Linked DNA regions of Rhodopseudomonas palustris HaA2. The protein of the gene in region 1 interacts with the protein of each later gene in a pairwise test. Links are inferred from orthologs where the notes say so. Each region holds a gene or a part of one and is shown on either strand. Other genes may lie near its edges.

The links.
Region 2: the proteins of accC (region 1) and ribD interact in binary tests that used the Escherichia coli proteins (3 or more experiments, as listed by UniProt). The link is inferred for Rhodopseudomonas palustris HaA2 from one-to-one orthologs.

What each region holds. Positions count from the first base shown.
Region 1 is NC_007778.1:3,438,446-3,446,130, forward strand. The notes cover bases 3,114-6,040. They hold accC (acetyl-CoA carboxylase biotin carboxylase subunit), read left to right. Parts: upstream 3,114-3,862; coding sequence 3,863-5,218; downstream 5,219-6,040. Other genes in these bases: aroQ (type II 3-dehydroquinate dehydratase), read left to right, coding at 3,114-3,199; accB (acetyl-CoA carboxylase biotin carboxyl carrier protein), read left to right, coding at 3,247-3,759; RPB_RS15230 (sensor histidine kinase), read left to right, coding at 5,335-6,040. In the rest of the region: RPB_RS15200 (peroxiredoxin), read left to right, coding at 200-829; RPB_RS15205 (DsbA family protein), read left to right, coding at 1,050-1,817; RPB_RS15210 (hypothetical protein), read right to left, coding at 1,934-2,146; more of aroQ, read left to right, coding at 2,744-3,113; more of RPB_RS15230, read left to right, coding at 6,041-6,867; RPB_RS15235 (response regulator), read left to right, coding at 6,864-7,307; RPB_RS15240 (response regulator), read left to right, coding at 7,304-7,685. UniProt on the Escherichia coli protein: This protein is a component of the acetyl coenzyme A carboxylase complex; first, biotin carboxylase catalyzes the carboxylation of the carrier protein and then the transcarboxylase transfers the carboxyl group to form malonyl-CoA.
Region 2 is NC_007778.1:3,011,141-3,018,868, reverse strand. What follows is about bases 298-3,267. They hold ribD (bifunctional diaminohydroxyphosphoribosylaminopyrimidine deaminase/5-amino-6-(5-phosphoribosylamino)uracil reductase RibD), read right to left. Parts: upstream 2,383-3,267; coding sequence 1,213-2,382; downstream 298-1,212. Other genes in these bases: glyA (serine hydroxymethyltransferase), read right to left, coding at 3,006-3,267; nrdR (transcriptional regulator NrdR), read right to left, coding at 2,379-2,861; RPB_RS13290 (riboflavin synthase), read right to left, coding at 592-1,200; ribH (6,7-dimethyl-8-ribityllumazine synthase), read right to left, coding at 298-452. Also shown: more of ribH, read right to left, coding at 1-297; more of glyA, read right to left, coding at 3,268-4,307; RPB_RS13270 (hypothetical protein), read left to right, coding at 4,725-4,979; RPB_RS24165 (toll/interleukin-1 receptor domain-containing protein), read right to left, coding at 4,976-5,854; RPB_RS13260 (glutathione S-transferase family protein), read right to left, coding at 6,002-6,628; RPB_RS13255 (hypothetical protein), read right to left, coding at 6,703-6,909; RPB_RS13250 (DUF4142 domain-containing protein), read right to left, coding at 7,710-7,728. UniProt on the Escherichia coli protein: Converts 2,5-diamino-6-(ribosylamino)-4(3h)-pyrimidinone 5'-phosphate into 5-amino-6-(ribosylamino)-2,4(1h,3h)-pyrimidinedione 5'-phosphate.

The DNA.
Region 1 (7,685 bases):
TGCGTGGTTGATCTGCGTTGAAAGCACTGACCACGGTGCGCGATCGTTCGCTATAATGAAGTGGTGATCGCGCACCGCGCCGCCTCGATACGGCTCGAGCCGTTCCCGCTTTCACGGTGCCAAAAAGCGTCGCTACTGTCGGGCTTCCCCGCGCCGCGCGCGGGCTTGCTCATTTCATAGGCACACAGGAGTTCGATCAATGTCTCTCCACATCGGCGACACCGCGCCCGATTTCACCGCCGACACCACCCAGGGGCCGATTTCGTTTCACGACTTCATCGGCGATTCCTGGGTCTTCTTCTTCAGCCATCCCGCCGACTTCACGCCGGTCTGCACCACCGAGATGGGCAGAACCTCGAAGCTCGCGCAACAGTTCGCCGCCCGCAACGTCAAGCCGATCGGGCTGTCGACCGACACCGTCGACGAGCACCTCAAATGGATCGCGGACGTCAACGACACCCAGCAGACCGATCTGCAATTCCCGATCGTCGCCGACAAGGAGCTGAAGGTCGCCAAGCTCTACGACATGATCCACCCGAACCAGAGCAACACCGCGGCGGTGCGTTCGGTGTTCATCATCGATCCGAACAAGAAAGTCCGCCTGACCATGACCTACCCGATGAATGTCGGGCGCAACTTCGACGAGATCCTGCGCGTGATCGATGCGCTGCAGATGGCCGACAAGTACACCGTCGCCGCGCCGGCCGACTGGCGCCCAGGCGACAAGGTGATCATCCCGCTGTCGCTGCAGGGCGAAGACGCCGTGAAGGCATTCCCCCAGGGCTGGGATGCGCCGCGTCCCTATCTGCGCCTGACCACCGTCAAGTAGCCCGCGGCACCCCACAGTCAGACGGCGCCGGCGGTCGTGACGACGAACGCCGGCGCCGGCCCCGATCGCCACCGCCGCCGCCGCATCGCGGCCGGCGGGTTTTCGGCGCGCCTGACCGACACGTGTTCACAAATTGCGCGTATTTGGGCGGGAAAAGCGCTATGAAGCACACGAATCCGTGCGCCGATCGTGTCCGATTTCTGCCCTGAAGGGATTGCCCATGCCGTCGTTCCGTCCGTTTGCCGCCGCCCTGCTCGCGCTCTTGTTGGTCGGCGCGCCAGTTGCCGCCGCGGCGCAGAAATTCTCCGACGAGCAGCGCAGCCAGATCGAACAGATCATCAAGGACTATCTGGTGTCTCACCCCGAGGTGCTGGAAGAAGCGTCCGACGAATTGGGCAAGCGGCAGGCCAACGCCGCGGCCGAAAAGCACCAGGCCGCGATCAAGGACAACGCCGAAGCGATCTTCAATTCGCCGCGCGGCATCACGCTCGGCAACAAGGACGGCGACGTCACCTTCGTCGAATTCTTCGATTACAATTGCGGCTACTGCAAGCGCGCGATGACCGACATGATCGCGCTGATGAAGGAAGATCCCAAGCTCAAGATCGTGCTGAAGGAATTTCCGGTGCTCGGCCCGCCCTCGGTCGAGGCGGCGCAGGTTGCGATCGCGGTGCGGATGCAGACTCCCGATGGTAAGAAGTATCTCGACTTCCACCAGAAGCTGATGGGCGGCCGCGGTCAGGCCGACAAGGCCCGCGCGATGGCGGCCGCCAAGGAGGCCGGCTTCGACATGGCCCGGCTCGAGAAGGACATGGCGAGCCCGGAAGTCCGCGCCACCATCGAGGAGAGCTTCAAGCTCGCCGAAGCGATGGGCATGAACGGCACGCCGAGCTACGTGATCGGCAAGCAGGTGGTGGTCGGCGCAGTCGGCCTCGACACGCTGCGCCAGAAGGTGGCGCTCGCCCGCTGCGGCAAGGAGAAGTGCTGAGCCCTGCGGGATCCGCGGGCGACCCGACGACGTCGCTGATTGGGAACTCCCGAGGTCGCCGCCTCACGGCGATCTTGCGCAGGCGGTGTTGCGGCCATCGTGTCGAGTCCGGTCGTCTACGACGGAAAATCGGCCTCTGCGACATGGACACGGTCGGCATGGAGCGACCATTCCTTCAGCCGCTCCATCTGACAGAATTTTTCTTTGGCGATCTCGGTCGCGTCGCGGCTGTTCGCCGCCTCGATCTCCAGGGAGCTCTGGCAAATCTCGGCCTGCCGGCCGTTCTCGCCGAGGATGTCCTTCATGAATCGCACAGTATAGCGGGCCATAGTGCCTCCCGTTTAAGCGTCTTCTTCATTCAAGACACATGCCTGATATCAGGCGCGTCCGACCGCGGGCATGTTGCTCGGGCGGTGGGGCATCGTGCGCATCGGCGCGTCGGAGACGCGCCGGATCGTCATTTCGGAGACTACGCCTCCCGTTTCCGGATGCCAAAACAAAACCGCGACAACGCTCGTCAAGTTTGGTCGCGGCTGCCGGATCGGCGCTGGTCTTTCAATGAAATGATCTCGCCCTGCGATTGTTCCACGCGAACCCCGCCGATCGGATCGCCGCCCGCAAGCGAAGATGCGAAATCGGGACGAGCAGACGGCATTATCTGTGTGCCGATCAGCCACCCACAACCGCTCTCGCGGAGCCCTCTGCAAACGGATCGCAAGCACTTCCCGGCGCTTGCCTCGGCATGCTCGTCCAAAGCATCACCCGATTCAGGCTCCGCTGGACCGTGTTCAGGCTTCCCCTCAGCCGTGAGGTTACCTATAACGCCGACAATCAAGTGAATTTTGCCCGGACCGGTGCTGCAGCGCCGGATTTCGGCCCGACGGCGCGTCCGCCGGAGACCTTCGCTGACATTGCCGGAAAGTCGGATGCCTCAAACGATTTACGTGCTCAATGGCCCGAACTTGAATCTGCTCGGGACCCGGGAGCCGGCGATTTACGGCCACGCGACGCTGGCCGACGTCGAACGATTGTGCACCGAGACCGCTGCCAGTTGTGGTCTTTCAGCCGTTTGCCGGCAGTCCAACCACGAGGGCGAGTTGATCGACTGGATCCACCAGGCGCGCGACGAGCAGGCGGTGGGAATTGTGCTCAACGCCGGCGGCTACACCCACACCTCGGTGGCGCTGCATGACGCGCTCGTCGGCGTGCAGATCCCGGCGGTGGAAGTCCACGTCTCCAACGTCTTCGCCCGCGACAGCTTCCGCCATCATTCCTTCATCGCGAAGGCCGCCTTTGCCAGCCTGTGCGGCTTCGGCATCGACGGCTACCGGCTGGCCATCCTCGGCCTCGCCGCGAAAATCGGTACCAGCGCCAAGGCCTGACCCGAGGCCGGACCCGCCCCACTCACTCAAGACATCTGGATCGAAACATGGCCCGCCAGCCTGACACCAAGACCGCCGCCAAGCCGAAGGACGCCGCAACCGAGGACAAGGCGGCGATCGACGACAGCACGCTGATCCGCGATCTCGCGCTGCTGCTCGACGAGACCAACCTCACCGAGATCGAGATCGAGCGCGCCGGGCTTCGCGTCCGCGTCGCCCGCAACGTCAGCATCGCCGCCTCGGTGCCGATGGGCTACGCCCCGACGTCCGCCGCAGGAGGCGCGATCACTGCGATCGAGACCGCGGCGATCGACATCGCCAAGCATCCTGGCGTGGTGCCCTCGCCGATGGTCGGCACCGTGTATTGGGCACCCGAGCCCGGCGCCAAGCCGTTCATCGAGGTCGGCTCCCGGGTGTCCGCCGGCGAGACGCTGTTCATCATCGAGGCGATGAAGACCATGAACCAGATCCCGTCGCCGCGGGCCGGCACCGTCACCCAGATCCTCGTCGAGGACGGCCAACCGGTCGAGTTCGGCGAGCCGCTGGTGGTGGTCGAATAGCGAGTCGCGAATGGCGAGTGGCGAATAGAGCTGCATCGCAACGCCATCCGCCCCCCATTCGCCACTCGCCATTTGCAATTCGCCTCTCAATCCGGTGGCCCCGATGTTCGATAAAATTCTCATAGCCAATCGCGGCGAGATCGCTCTGCGGGTTCTGCGTGCGTGCAAGGAACTGGGCATTGCCACGGTCGCCGTGCATTCGACCGCCGACGCGGACGCGATGCATGTCCGGCTCGCGGACGAAAGCGTCTGTATCGGCCCGCCGCCGTCCAAGGACAGCTATCTCAACATCCCGGCGCTGCTGGCGGCCTGCGAGATCACCGGCGCCGACGCGGTGCATCCGGGCTATGGATTTCTATCCGAGAATGCCCGTTTCGCCGAGATTCTCGCCGACCACAATCTGCATTTCATCGGCCCCAAGGCCGAGCACATCCGGCTGATGGGCGACAAGATCGAGGCGAAGAAGACCGCCAGGCGCCTGGGCATCCCCGTGGTGCCGGGCTCGGACGGCGCGGTCGGCCCGGACGACGACGCGATGTCGATCGCCAGGGAGATCGGCTTTCCGGTGCTGGTCAAGGCCGCCGCCGGCGGCGGTGGCCGCGGCATGAAGGTCGCGCACACCGCCGAAGACCTGTCGATGGCGATCTCGACCGCGGGCAACGAGGCCAAGGCCGCCTTCGGCGACGCCTCGGTCTATCTGGAGAAGTATCTGCAGAAGCCGCGCCACATCGAAATCCAGGTGCTGGGTGACGGCCGCGGCGGCGCGATCCATCTCGGCGAGCGTGACTGCTCGCTGCAGCGGCGGCACCAGAAGGTCTGGGAAGAGAGCCCCTCCCCGGTGATCAGCGCGGAAGCCCGCGCCCGGATCGGCGGCATCTGCGCCAAGGCGATGCAGGACATGAGCTATGTCGGCGTCGGCACCATCGAATTCCTCTACGAGGACGGCGAATTCTACTTCATCGAGATGAACACCCGGATCCAGGTCGAGCATCCGGTCACGGAGATGATCACCGGGATCGATCTGGTGCTGGAGCAGATCCGGATCGCCGCCGGCGGCGACCTGCCGGTGTCGCAGGACGAGATCGTGCTCAACGGCCACGCCATCGAGTGCCGGATCAACGCCGAGAATCCGGTGAGCTTCCGGCCGTCGCCGGGCAAGATCGCGCGTTATCATCCACCCGGCGGCCTCGGCGTCCGGATCGATTCCGCAGTCTTCCAAGGCTACACCATCCCGCCTTATTACGACTCGCTTGTCGGCAAGCTGATCGTCCACGGCAAGACCCGCGGCGAGTGCCTGATGCGGCTGCGGCGGGCGCTGGACGAGATGGTGGTCGACGGCATCGAGACCACACTGCCGCTGTTCCGCGCACTGGTGCGGGAACCGGGGATCATCGACGGCGATTATCATATCCACTGGCTGGAGCAGTATCTCGCCGGCGTCGCCCTCGAGGGCCGCTGAAGAATATTTGCGTCGGGCGTGGAACCAAGTTCCGGCTCCCGCGTTAGCGTGGCTGCAGATTTGGCCGCCTTGCGGGGATTGTTCTTGCTTTGTTTCAAATGGTCGGAGACCGCGCGGTGACGCCGGAATCCACGCGGCGACGCGCTTTCATCCAGATCACGTTGCTGTCGCTGTCTTTTGCCGTGCTGGTTCTGATCAGCGTCGCCTCGGTGTTTCTGTTGCAGAAAGCCCGGGAGGACAGCGCCTGGGTCGCCCACACGCTCGAAGTCGAGAACCAGATTTCCCTCGCCCAGCTGCAGATGCGCCGTGCCGAAAGCGCGGAGCGAGGCTTTCTGCTGACGAGTCAGCCTGAATTCGTCGAAGAGTTCGAGAATTCCTCCGGCCAGGTGGTGCCGATGCTGCAACGCCTGCAGCAGCGGGTAGCCGACAATCCGGTGCAGCGCGGGTTGGTCGACAAGAGCATCGTCATCGCACAGGCGAGGATCGAGCGGTTCAGGGAACTGATCGCGCTCGCGCAGGCGGACCGCGCCGAGGAAGCTCGGCGCATCGTGCGCGCCGAAAGCGGCCGTGAGGCCATGAACCAGTTCGCCAACTTCATGGCGGCGATGCGGGCCGAAGAAAACAAGCTATTCGTGATGCGGACGGCGGCGGCCGATCGCAGCCAGTCTCTGGCGTCGATCGTCACCACCACCGGCTCCGGCCTGGTGCTGGTGCTGGCCGGGCTCTCGATCTTCCTGGTGCGGCGCTCCGCGCGCGCCCGTGACGACGCCGAAGCGCTGCTACGCGAGAACAATCTCAACCTCGAGAGCACCGTGTCCGAGCGCACCGCCGACCTGCGCGAGGCCAACGAAGAGATCCAGCGCTTCGCCTATATCGTGAGCCACGATTTGCGCTCGCCGCTGGTGAACATCATGGGATTCACCAGCGAGCTCGAAGAACTGCGCAGCGACATCTTTCGCCGCATCGCCACGCTGAGCCGCGAAGTCGCCGACAAGCAGATGCCGGAGAAGGCCGACAGCGACGGCGAGCCGGAGCTGCAGCCGGCCGACCAACAATTGTCGGAGGACTTCACCGAGGCACTCGCCTTCATCAAATCGTCGATCGGCAAGATGGACCGGCTGATCAGCGCGATCCTCAACCTCACGCGCGAAGGCCGCCGTCAGTTCCAGCCGGTTTCGATCGACACCCGGGAGCTGATCGAGAACATCGTCTCGACGGTGGCGCATCAGGCCGCCGAGGCCAACGCCGAGATCCGCATCGAGCCGTTGCCGGAAATCGTCAGCGACCGCCTCGCGCTCGAACAGATCTTTTCGAATCTCATCGACAACGCTCTGAAATATCTCAGGAACGGTGTCCCCGGAGACATCCGGATCCGCGGTCGCCAGAAGCTCGGCTTCGCGATCTTCGAGATCGCCGACAACGGACGGGGGATCGATCCCAAGGACCATCAGAGAATCTTTGATCTTTTCCGCCGTGCCGGTACACAGGACAGGCCGGGTCAGGGGATCGGGCTCGCTCATGTTCGCGCGCTCGTGCGCCGCCTGGGTGGAACCATGTCGGTGTCCTCGGCGCTCGGCGAGGGCTCGACCTTCACCATCACCTTGCCGATGAAATGGACCACGGCCACCAAACGGGAACCCCGCTCATGAGTAACCCAGTCACCATCATCATGATCGAGGACGACGAGGGCCACGCGCGCCTGATCGAGCGCAATATTCGCCGGTCCGGCGTCAACAACGAGATCGTTCCGTTCACGTCCGGTACAGCCGCGCTGAACTACCTGTTCGGGGCCGACGGCTCGGGCATCGAGCATCAGAATCGCGCGCTCCTGGTGCTGCTCGATCTCAACCTCCCCGACACCAGCGGCATCGATATTCTCCGGCGCGTCAAGGAAAACGATCATCTCAAATGCACGCCCGTCGTGGTGTTGACCACCACCGACGACGCGCAGGAAATCAAGCGTTGCTACGAGCTCGGCTGCAACGTCTACATCACCAAGCCGGTGAACTACGAGAGCTTCGCCAACGCGATCCGTCAGCTCGGCCTGTTCTTTTCCGTGATCCAGGTCCCTCAAACCGAGGCTCCATGACTCCTGCTGCTGCGCCGACTCTGCTGTATATCGACGACGACGAGGCGCTCGGGCGCCTGGTCTCACGCGGCCTGAAGCGACAGGGTTTCTGCGTCGAGCACGTGCTGAGCGGCGAGGCGGGGCTGGAGCGATTGCGCAAGGGCGGCGTCGACGTGGTGGCGCTGGATCAGTACATGCCCGGCCTCGACGGGCTGGAAACGCTGGAGCAGATCCAGAACATTCCGGATGCGCCGCCGGTGGTCTTCGTTACCGCATCGCAGGATTCCAGCATCGCCGTGACCGCGCTGAAGGCCGGCGCCGCGGATTATCTGGTGAAAGATACCCAGGGCGACTTCGTCCCCCTGCTCCAGGTCGCCGCCGATCAGGCGCTGCGCCAAG
Region 2 (7,728 bases), 430 kb from region 1 along the record:
AGCGCGGCGCGCGCGGCGTCACCGCCCTTGTTGAGATCGTCGGGCTTTGCTCGCGCCCAGGCCTGTTCGTCGGTGTTGACGGTGATGATGCCGTTGCCGAGCGGGAATTTCCGCGCCACCGACAGGTCCATCAGGGCGCGCGCCGACTCCATCGAGACGATCTCGAAATGGATGGTCTCGCCCCGCACCACGCAGCCGAGCGCGATTGCCGCATCATAGGGCCTGCCGGCGGCCTCGGCGGCGTCGATCGCGATCGCCACCGCGGCGGGGATTTCCAGCGCGCCGGGCACGGTCAGCACGTCGTGGCTCGCGCCGGCTGCTTTCAGTTCGGCGATTGCGCCGTCCAGCAGCGCGTCCTGGATATCGTCGTAGAACCGCGCCTCGACGATCAGGACGCGCGCGCCCGAAACGTCGGTCTGGTCTTTCAGGGGTGCGCGCCGCGCGTCTGCCATTCTGGTGCCTTGCCTTTGGTCGTCATTGCCGGGCTCGACCCGGCGATCCATCGTCGTCGAGAGAATTTGGATGCGTTCTTGTTAAGAGGATGGATGCGCGGGTCAAGCCCGCGCGTGACCACTTCGTTTGTGCTGCCGCCTATTTCATCTCGCTCAGCCGCGCGGCATAGCGCGCCATCAGGTCGACCTCGATGTTGACTTCGCTGTCGACCCGCCAGCCACCGAGGATGGTGGCGCTCAGCGTGTGCGGGATGATCAGCACCGAGAAACGCGTGCCCTCGACGGTGTTCACCGTCAGCGAGGTGCCGTCGAGCGTTACCGAGCCCTTCGGAGCAATGAAGCGCGCCAGCTCGCGCGTCGTCTCGAGGGTGAACCGTGCCATCTCCGGCAGGTCCTCGCGCGCCACCACGGTGGCGATGCCGTCAACGTGGCCGGTGACGATGTGACCGCCGAGCTCGTCGCCGATCTTCAGCGCGCGCTCGAGATTGAGCCTGGTGCCGACGCCCCAGTGCTTCGCGGTGGTCAGCGCCAGGGTCTCGGCGCCGGCGTCGACCTCGTACCAGGTGCGGCCGCCCGCTGTGCCCGACCCGACCACGGTCATGCAGATGCCGTTCGAGGCGATCGAGGCGCCGTCGGCGATCGTGGCCTGATCGTAGCTGCAGCCGATCCGCAGCCGGTGCAGTTGTCCCTGCGCCGTGGGCGTCAGGGCTTCGATTTCGCCGATGTCGGTGACAATGCCGGTGAACATGAGACGCAGACCTTAAGCCGGTTCGAAAATCGTGAGCGTGTCCGGTCCGAGGCGTTCGCTGTCGCGGACGCGCCAAGCCGACGACGCGGTGATGGAGGCGAGCGGCAAACCGTCCAGGGCGTCGACGCCGTCTTCGCCGATCGCCTTGTCGCCACGCAACAGCCAGATCTCGTCGACGAGACCGGACTCGACGAACGCCCGCGCGGCCCGCGCCCCGCCCTCGACCAGGAGCCGGGTGACGCCCTTTTCGGACAAAGCGGCCAGGACTGCGGCGATGTCGAGTCCGGGCGTTCGTTGACAATCGGGAGCGCGGATGACCTCGGCCCCCGCCGCCCCGAGCCGCGCGGCCGCGGCCGGCTCGGCGATCTCGGATGCCATCAGCCACAGCGGCGTCGCCCGCGCCGAATGCACCAGCTTGCTGTCTCCCGGGATGCGCAGAGCGCGGTCCAGCACCACGCGGATCGGTGATTGTTTCGCCATTCCCGGTAGCCGCACGGTCAGTTCCGGATCGTCGGCCAGCACGGTGCCGATCCCGACCAGGATCGCATCCGACTGCGCGCGCAGCAAATGCACCCGCGCCCGCGCAGCCTCGCCGGTGATCGCCACAGGCTTGCGGCCGTCAGCCGCGATCTTGTCGTCGGTCGAGACTGCGAGCTTGAGCACGACATGCGGACGCTGCTCGCGCACGCGCAACAGATGGCCGGCGTGATCGCGCGCGGCTTCCTCGACGCAAACCCCGAGCTCGACCGCGATGCCGGCGGCGCGCAGCTTGCCATGGCCCTGCCCGCCCACCAGCGGATTGGGATCCTCGATCGCCGACACCACCCGGGCGACGCCCGCGGCGATGATCGCATCGGCGCAGGGCGGCGAGCGGCCGTGATGCGAGCACGGCTCCAGCGTCACATACAACGTCGCGCCGCGCGCGGCCTCGCCGGCCCGCGCCAGCGCTTCGACTTCGGCGTGCGGCCGGCCACCGTCCTGGGTCCAGCCGCGGCCGACGATGACGCCGTCCTTGACCAGCACCGCGCCGACCGCGGGGTTGGTGCCAGTGCGGCCGAGGCCACGGCGGCCGAGCGTCAGCGCGAGCTGCATGAAGCGGCGATCAGTGGCGGCGGCTGCCTTGGCGGCCTTTTCGACCTTGGCGCGCTCGGCATATTGGTCTTCCAGGATGCGGAAGATCATTTGCGGACCAGCGCCGGCCGGGCCTCCTCCTCGCCGGACAATTCGCCGAGCACCGCCTCGAAGTCCTTGGCCTCGCGGAAATTGCGATACACCGAGGCGAACCGCACATAAGCGACGTCGTCGAGCTTGCGCAGATGGTCCATCACGATCTCGCCGATGGTCTCCGACGAGATGTCGGCCTCGCCGCCGCTTTCCAGCTCGCGCACGATCGCCGATACCATCTGCTCGACCCGCTCCGGCTCGACCGGCCGCTTGCGCAGGCTGATCTGCAGCGAGCGCACCAGCTTGTCGCGATCGAACGGCACCCGGCGGCCGTTGCGCTTGATCACCGTCAGCTCGCGGAGCTGCACCCGCTCGAAGGTGGTGAAGCGGAAATTGCAGGCGATGCAGACCCGTCGCCGCCGGATCACCGAGGAATCCTCGGTGGGCCTGGAGTCCTTCACCTGGGTATCGAGGCTGTTGCAGTTCGGGCACCGCATCTCGACGCGTCCTCAGTGCTTTCCGGAGGGCTGGCCCCCTTCTCCGTCATGGCCGGGCTCGTCCCGGCCATCCACGCCTTGCTCCCGCTGCCACGCCGTAAAGACGTGGATGCCCGGGTCAAGCCCGGGCATGACGGTGGTCAGTTACTGATAGATCGGAAAGCGGTCGGTCAATTCCTTGACCCGCTGCTTCACCGAGGCCTCCACCAGCGGCGCGGCACCGTCGGGGGATTGCGCAATGGCGTTCAGCACTTCGGCGATCAGGTTCCCAACCTGCTGGAACTCGGCGACGCCGAATCCGCGGGTCGTCGCCGCCGGAGTGCCGAGCCGCAGGCCGGAGGTCACGAACGGCTTTTCCGGGTCGAACGGGATCCCGTTCTTGTTGCAGGTGATGGCGGCGCGGACCAGCGCCTTCTCGGAGACGTTGCCCTTCAGCCCCTTCGGCCGCAGGTCGACCAGCATGAGATGGTTGTCGGTGCCGCCGGAGACCAGATCGAAGCCTGCCGCACGCAGCGTTTCCGCAAGCGCCTTTGCATTTTCGACGACGTTCTTCGCGTAGACCTTGAAGTCGGGCTGGAGCGCTTCCTTGAACGCCACCGCCTTGGCGGCGATCACATGCATCAGCGGGCCGCCCTGTAGACCGGGAAAGATCGCCGAGTTGAACTTCTTGGCCAGCGCCTCGTCGTTGGTGAGGATCAGGCCGCCGCGCGGGCCGCGCAGCGATTTGTGGGTGGTGGTGGTGCAGACATGGGCGTGCGGCACCGGCGAGGCATGCGCTCCGCCCGCCACCAGGCCGGCGAAATGCGCCATGTCGACCATGAAATAGGCCCCGACGCTGTCGGCGATCTCACGGAAGCGCTTGAAGTCCCAGGCCCGCGAATAGGCCGAGCCGCCGGCGATGATCAGCTTCGGCCGGGTCTCCTCGGCCAGCTTGGCGACCGCATCCATGTCGATGATGCCGTCCTCGCGGCGCACGGTGTAGTGCACCGGCTTGAACCACTTGCCGCTCATATTGACGGTCGCGCCGTGGGTCAGATGGCCGCCGGCGGCGAGATCGAGCCCCATGAAGGTGTCGCCGGGCTGCAGCAGCGCCAGGAACACCGCCTGGTTCATCTGGCTGCCCGAGTTCGGCTGGACGTTGGCAAAACCAGCGCCGAACAGCTTCTTGGCGCGCTCGATCGCCAGATTCTCGGCGACGTCGACGAATTCGCAGCCGCCGTAATAGCGCGCGCCCGGATAGCCCTCGGCATATTTGTTGGTCATCACCGAGCCCTGCGCTTCCAGCACGGCGCGGCTGACGATGTTCTCGGAGGCGATCAGCTCGACCTCGTGGCGCTGGCGGCCGAGCTCACCCTTGATCGCAGCGGCGATCTCGGGATCGGCCTGCTCGAGCGAGGCGGAGAAGAAGCTGTCGGGCGCGGACGTGTGCTTGGCTGATGTGCTCATGGGCAATGTCTCCACCGCCGCAGCCGCGTGTCACGGGTGCGAACGGTCATCGGGTGCGGTTCGGAAGCGGCGGCTGCGCCATAGCATATCCGGACCCGCCGGCCAAGGACGCCGCCACTATTTGCGGCCATGCGCCCCAGTCAGACCCAGATATGGTGGATGCGAGGGATTTGCAGGAGGGTGAGGCGCGAGGGCGCGATGCGAATTCGCCCGGCAAGTCGAGCCCGAGCGGCTCCTTCGCTCCCCTCCCCCTTGCGGGGAGGGGTCGGGGGTGGGGGTCCCCAGGCACAGCGTGGGTTGTCCGCCAATAGCCCCTCATGCCGCCGGGAGCATCTGCGCTGGACTCAATCTGAGGTTGCGCCGACAATCGTCAGCCGGCTCTCTTTGCTGAGCGTTTTGTCCGTCCGAGGTGATCCCATGGCAAAATCAATTGTCACCACCCGCAATCGCCGTCAGGTCGTCGACCTCCCCGAGGCCGTCGCCTTCCCAAATGGCGTACGCAAGGTCGACATCATCAAGATCGGCGCCGCGCGCCTGATCGTGCCGCAAGGGCAGCGCTGGGACGATTGGTTCGAGAACGGACCGCGGGCGAGCGAGGATTTTGCGAGCGATCACGGCGCATGTGAGGGAAACAACGTCCGGGACACCCCGGCAGCTCGGCTAGACCGCTAGCGCTCCCCTTTCGTGGCTCTGTTAGGCTTCGCTAACTTCACATTCATTTCTGAAAGGGCTCGCTCAAGTATTTGATCAACGTGCACAAGCGTGTCTTTTCCATTGTCTATCCCCATGCGCCGGCTTGATATCTCCACAAGCCACTCCTCATCATCGGAGCCGCCCAGCATTTCCAACATTCCAATTTGCCGAAATGCGTCCCGAATGCGAATTTTGGATTGCCGTTTGGCGGTTTCTGAGACGAGCAGCGCGAATACTCTGAGAATGTAGTCTTGACGAGCACCCTCGTCCAAATTCTGGAACATGTCAGAGGCTAATTGATTGCATGCAATCTTACATTCCGTGAGTATGCAGTATTCGATGGCGGGCCCGTGATCTACAAACGTCCACTCAAAATACCACCGCCGCGAAGAACGCCCTTTACTCCAGTCATAACTCCAGTCGGTATGGAAATCCGGACTTTCAAGTCTTCCTTGTTGAGGATTTGTAATCCGAAGGAGCGCGTCGTGAACTTGATCGAGCGCCACTTCTCTGTCTTTTCTAAAATCAGCGTATAGTTTCTCTCTAAGAAATAACGGAACTGTGCAGTGATCGATGACGCAGGGCAACACCAGAACTCGCTTTTCTTCAAGCTCACGCAGTATACCTGAATTGAGCTCCTTCTTGCACCATTCCGACGCGATAGAATTCGTCGAGAGAACAATAATGATGGCATCAGATGCTGTTAGTGCGGCTTGCACTCTTGATATCAACGAATCTCCGACATTCAATTCCCATCTATCCATCCAAATATGGTGCCTGCGAGACACAAGACGGTTGGCCAGCCAATCGACAAACCCAACATCGCTATGATTGTAACTAATAAAGACCGTCATTTAACCTCACCTGTCGGTAGGAATTTCAGTCGAAGCGGCCAAAATCTACGACAATGCGAGTCCCCTGACTGGACAACCGTTAATCGCTCTGAACCAGTGGAAGCGCATCTACAAAAGCCTTCTAGCCGTTTCGACGACTGATTCACCTCACCCCAGCCGATACGCCCCGCCCTTCTCGACGCTGCGCCGGAACGCCGGCCGGGCGTGCATGCGGCCGATCCACGCGGTCAGGTCCGGATACGGGCCGAGCCGCCCGAACGAGCCGGCGACTTCGGCAACGAAGCTCATCATGATGTCGGCGCCGGTCAGGCTGTCGCCGACGAAGAACTGCCGGCCCTCCAGCGCGCCCTCGACGAAGCCGAGATGGTTGGCGATTTCGCTGTCGATGCGCGGCTGCAGCGGCGCGGCGGCGTCTTTCAGGCGCCCTACATAGAGCTGCAGCATCAGCGGCAGCATCGCCGAGCCCTCGGCGTAGTGCAGCCATTCCTGATAGGCTTCGAACTCCAGCGTGCCCTCGGTCGGGCGGAGCGTGCTGTCCCGGCCGTAGCGGCGCAGGATGTAGTCGACGATCGCGCCGGACTCCATCAACGTTAGGTCGCCGTCGGTGATCGCGGGCGATTTGCCGAGCGGATGCACCGCGGCGAGCTCCGGCGGCGCCAGCCGCGTGGCGGCGTCGCGCTGGTAGCGCTTCAACTCATACGGGGCGACGAGTTCTTCCAGCAGCCACAGGATGCGCTGCGAGCGGGAGTCGTTGAGATGGTGGAGCGTCAGCATCGGAACCCTTGCGACTGGCGTTGGCCGGCGGCCGCAACGCGATCAACGGCCGTCGCATCCAACGCGATGCGCCCTCACATCGTTTCCTGCTTCGCCCCGCATTCCTTGCAGACATAGCCGACGCGGGTGACGCCCTTCGGCGCCTTGACCTTGTTCGGCGCGCCGCATTTGCCGCAGGTCACCATGATCACGGTGTCGCCCTGCTTCACCGTCACCTTGCGGTTCGCCATCGCCTCGCGCATCAGCCGTTCGGCCTCTTCGCGCATCGCCTTCTTGTCCATGCCGCAGCCTTGTTCCTGAAAATCTCCCGCGCCTTGTAACGCACCGAGGCGACGACGCCGCAAGAATTTCGGGGTGGGGCGCGAATTCCGGTTGACAGGAGGCATCAACTAGGATTATTTCCCCAATGTCCTGTCCGTGAGGGGCGCTTCTCGAGGGCGCTTGTAAAGCGGGACAGATCGGACGGGCCGGGAAACCGGCGCGGACGATAGCCCGGTGAAGCTGACACTGGTCAGCGAAGCCGGACGGACGCGGCGTCCTGCGCGCTGTGCCTCGCAAGCACACGTCCGGGAGGCAGAAGGTCACCGTCCGCCGCTACTACGAGCGGCTGCCGCCTTCGTGGCTGGACGGGCGCAGCAAGGCCGGGGAGATCCCGCTCCACTGTGGTCCCGGAAGAACGGTCCCGATGCCAAAAACCGCCGCGGTGGGCGCGCCGGAAGGCGTTGCGCGATGGTCCGCAAAGCCATCGCGAGAAACCACCAACACCCCGCGCCGACCGGCGCGCCCCCACCCCTCGCTGTGAAGCGACGGGTGCAAAACTCGGGCTCAGCGGAGCCGCGAGAACGAATGGGCGTGGCTGTTTGACAGGTCGATCAATCGGCATAGCGTCATCCTTGGGTGCGAGCGCAGCGAGCCTCGAAGGATGAGCCGCGCGCACCCGTGTCCACATCCTTCGAGGCTCGCCCTGCGGGCGAGCGCCTCAGGATGACGGCGCCGAGATGATAGCCTTGGCTTTCCGCCCTCTCACCTCCGTCATCGCCCGGCTCGACCGGGCGACCCAGTATCCCGGCGCGCCCGCGGATCACTGCAGCCGCTGAAGC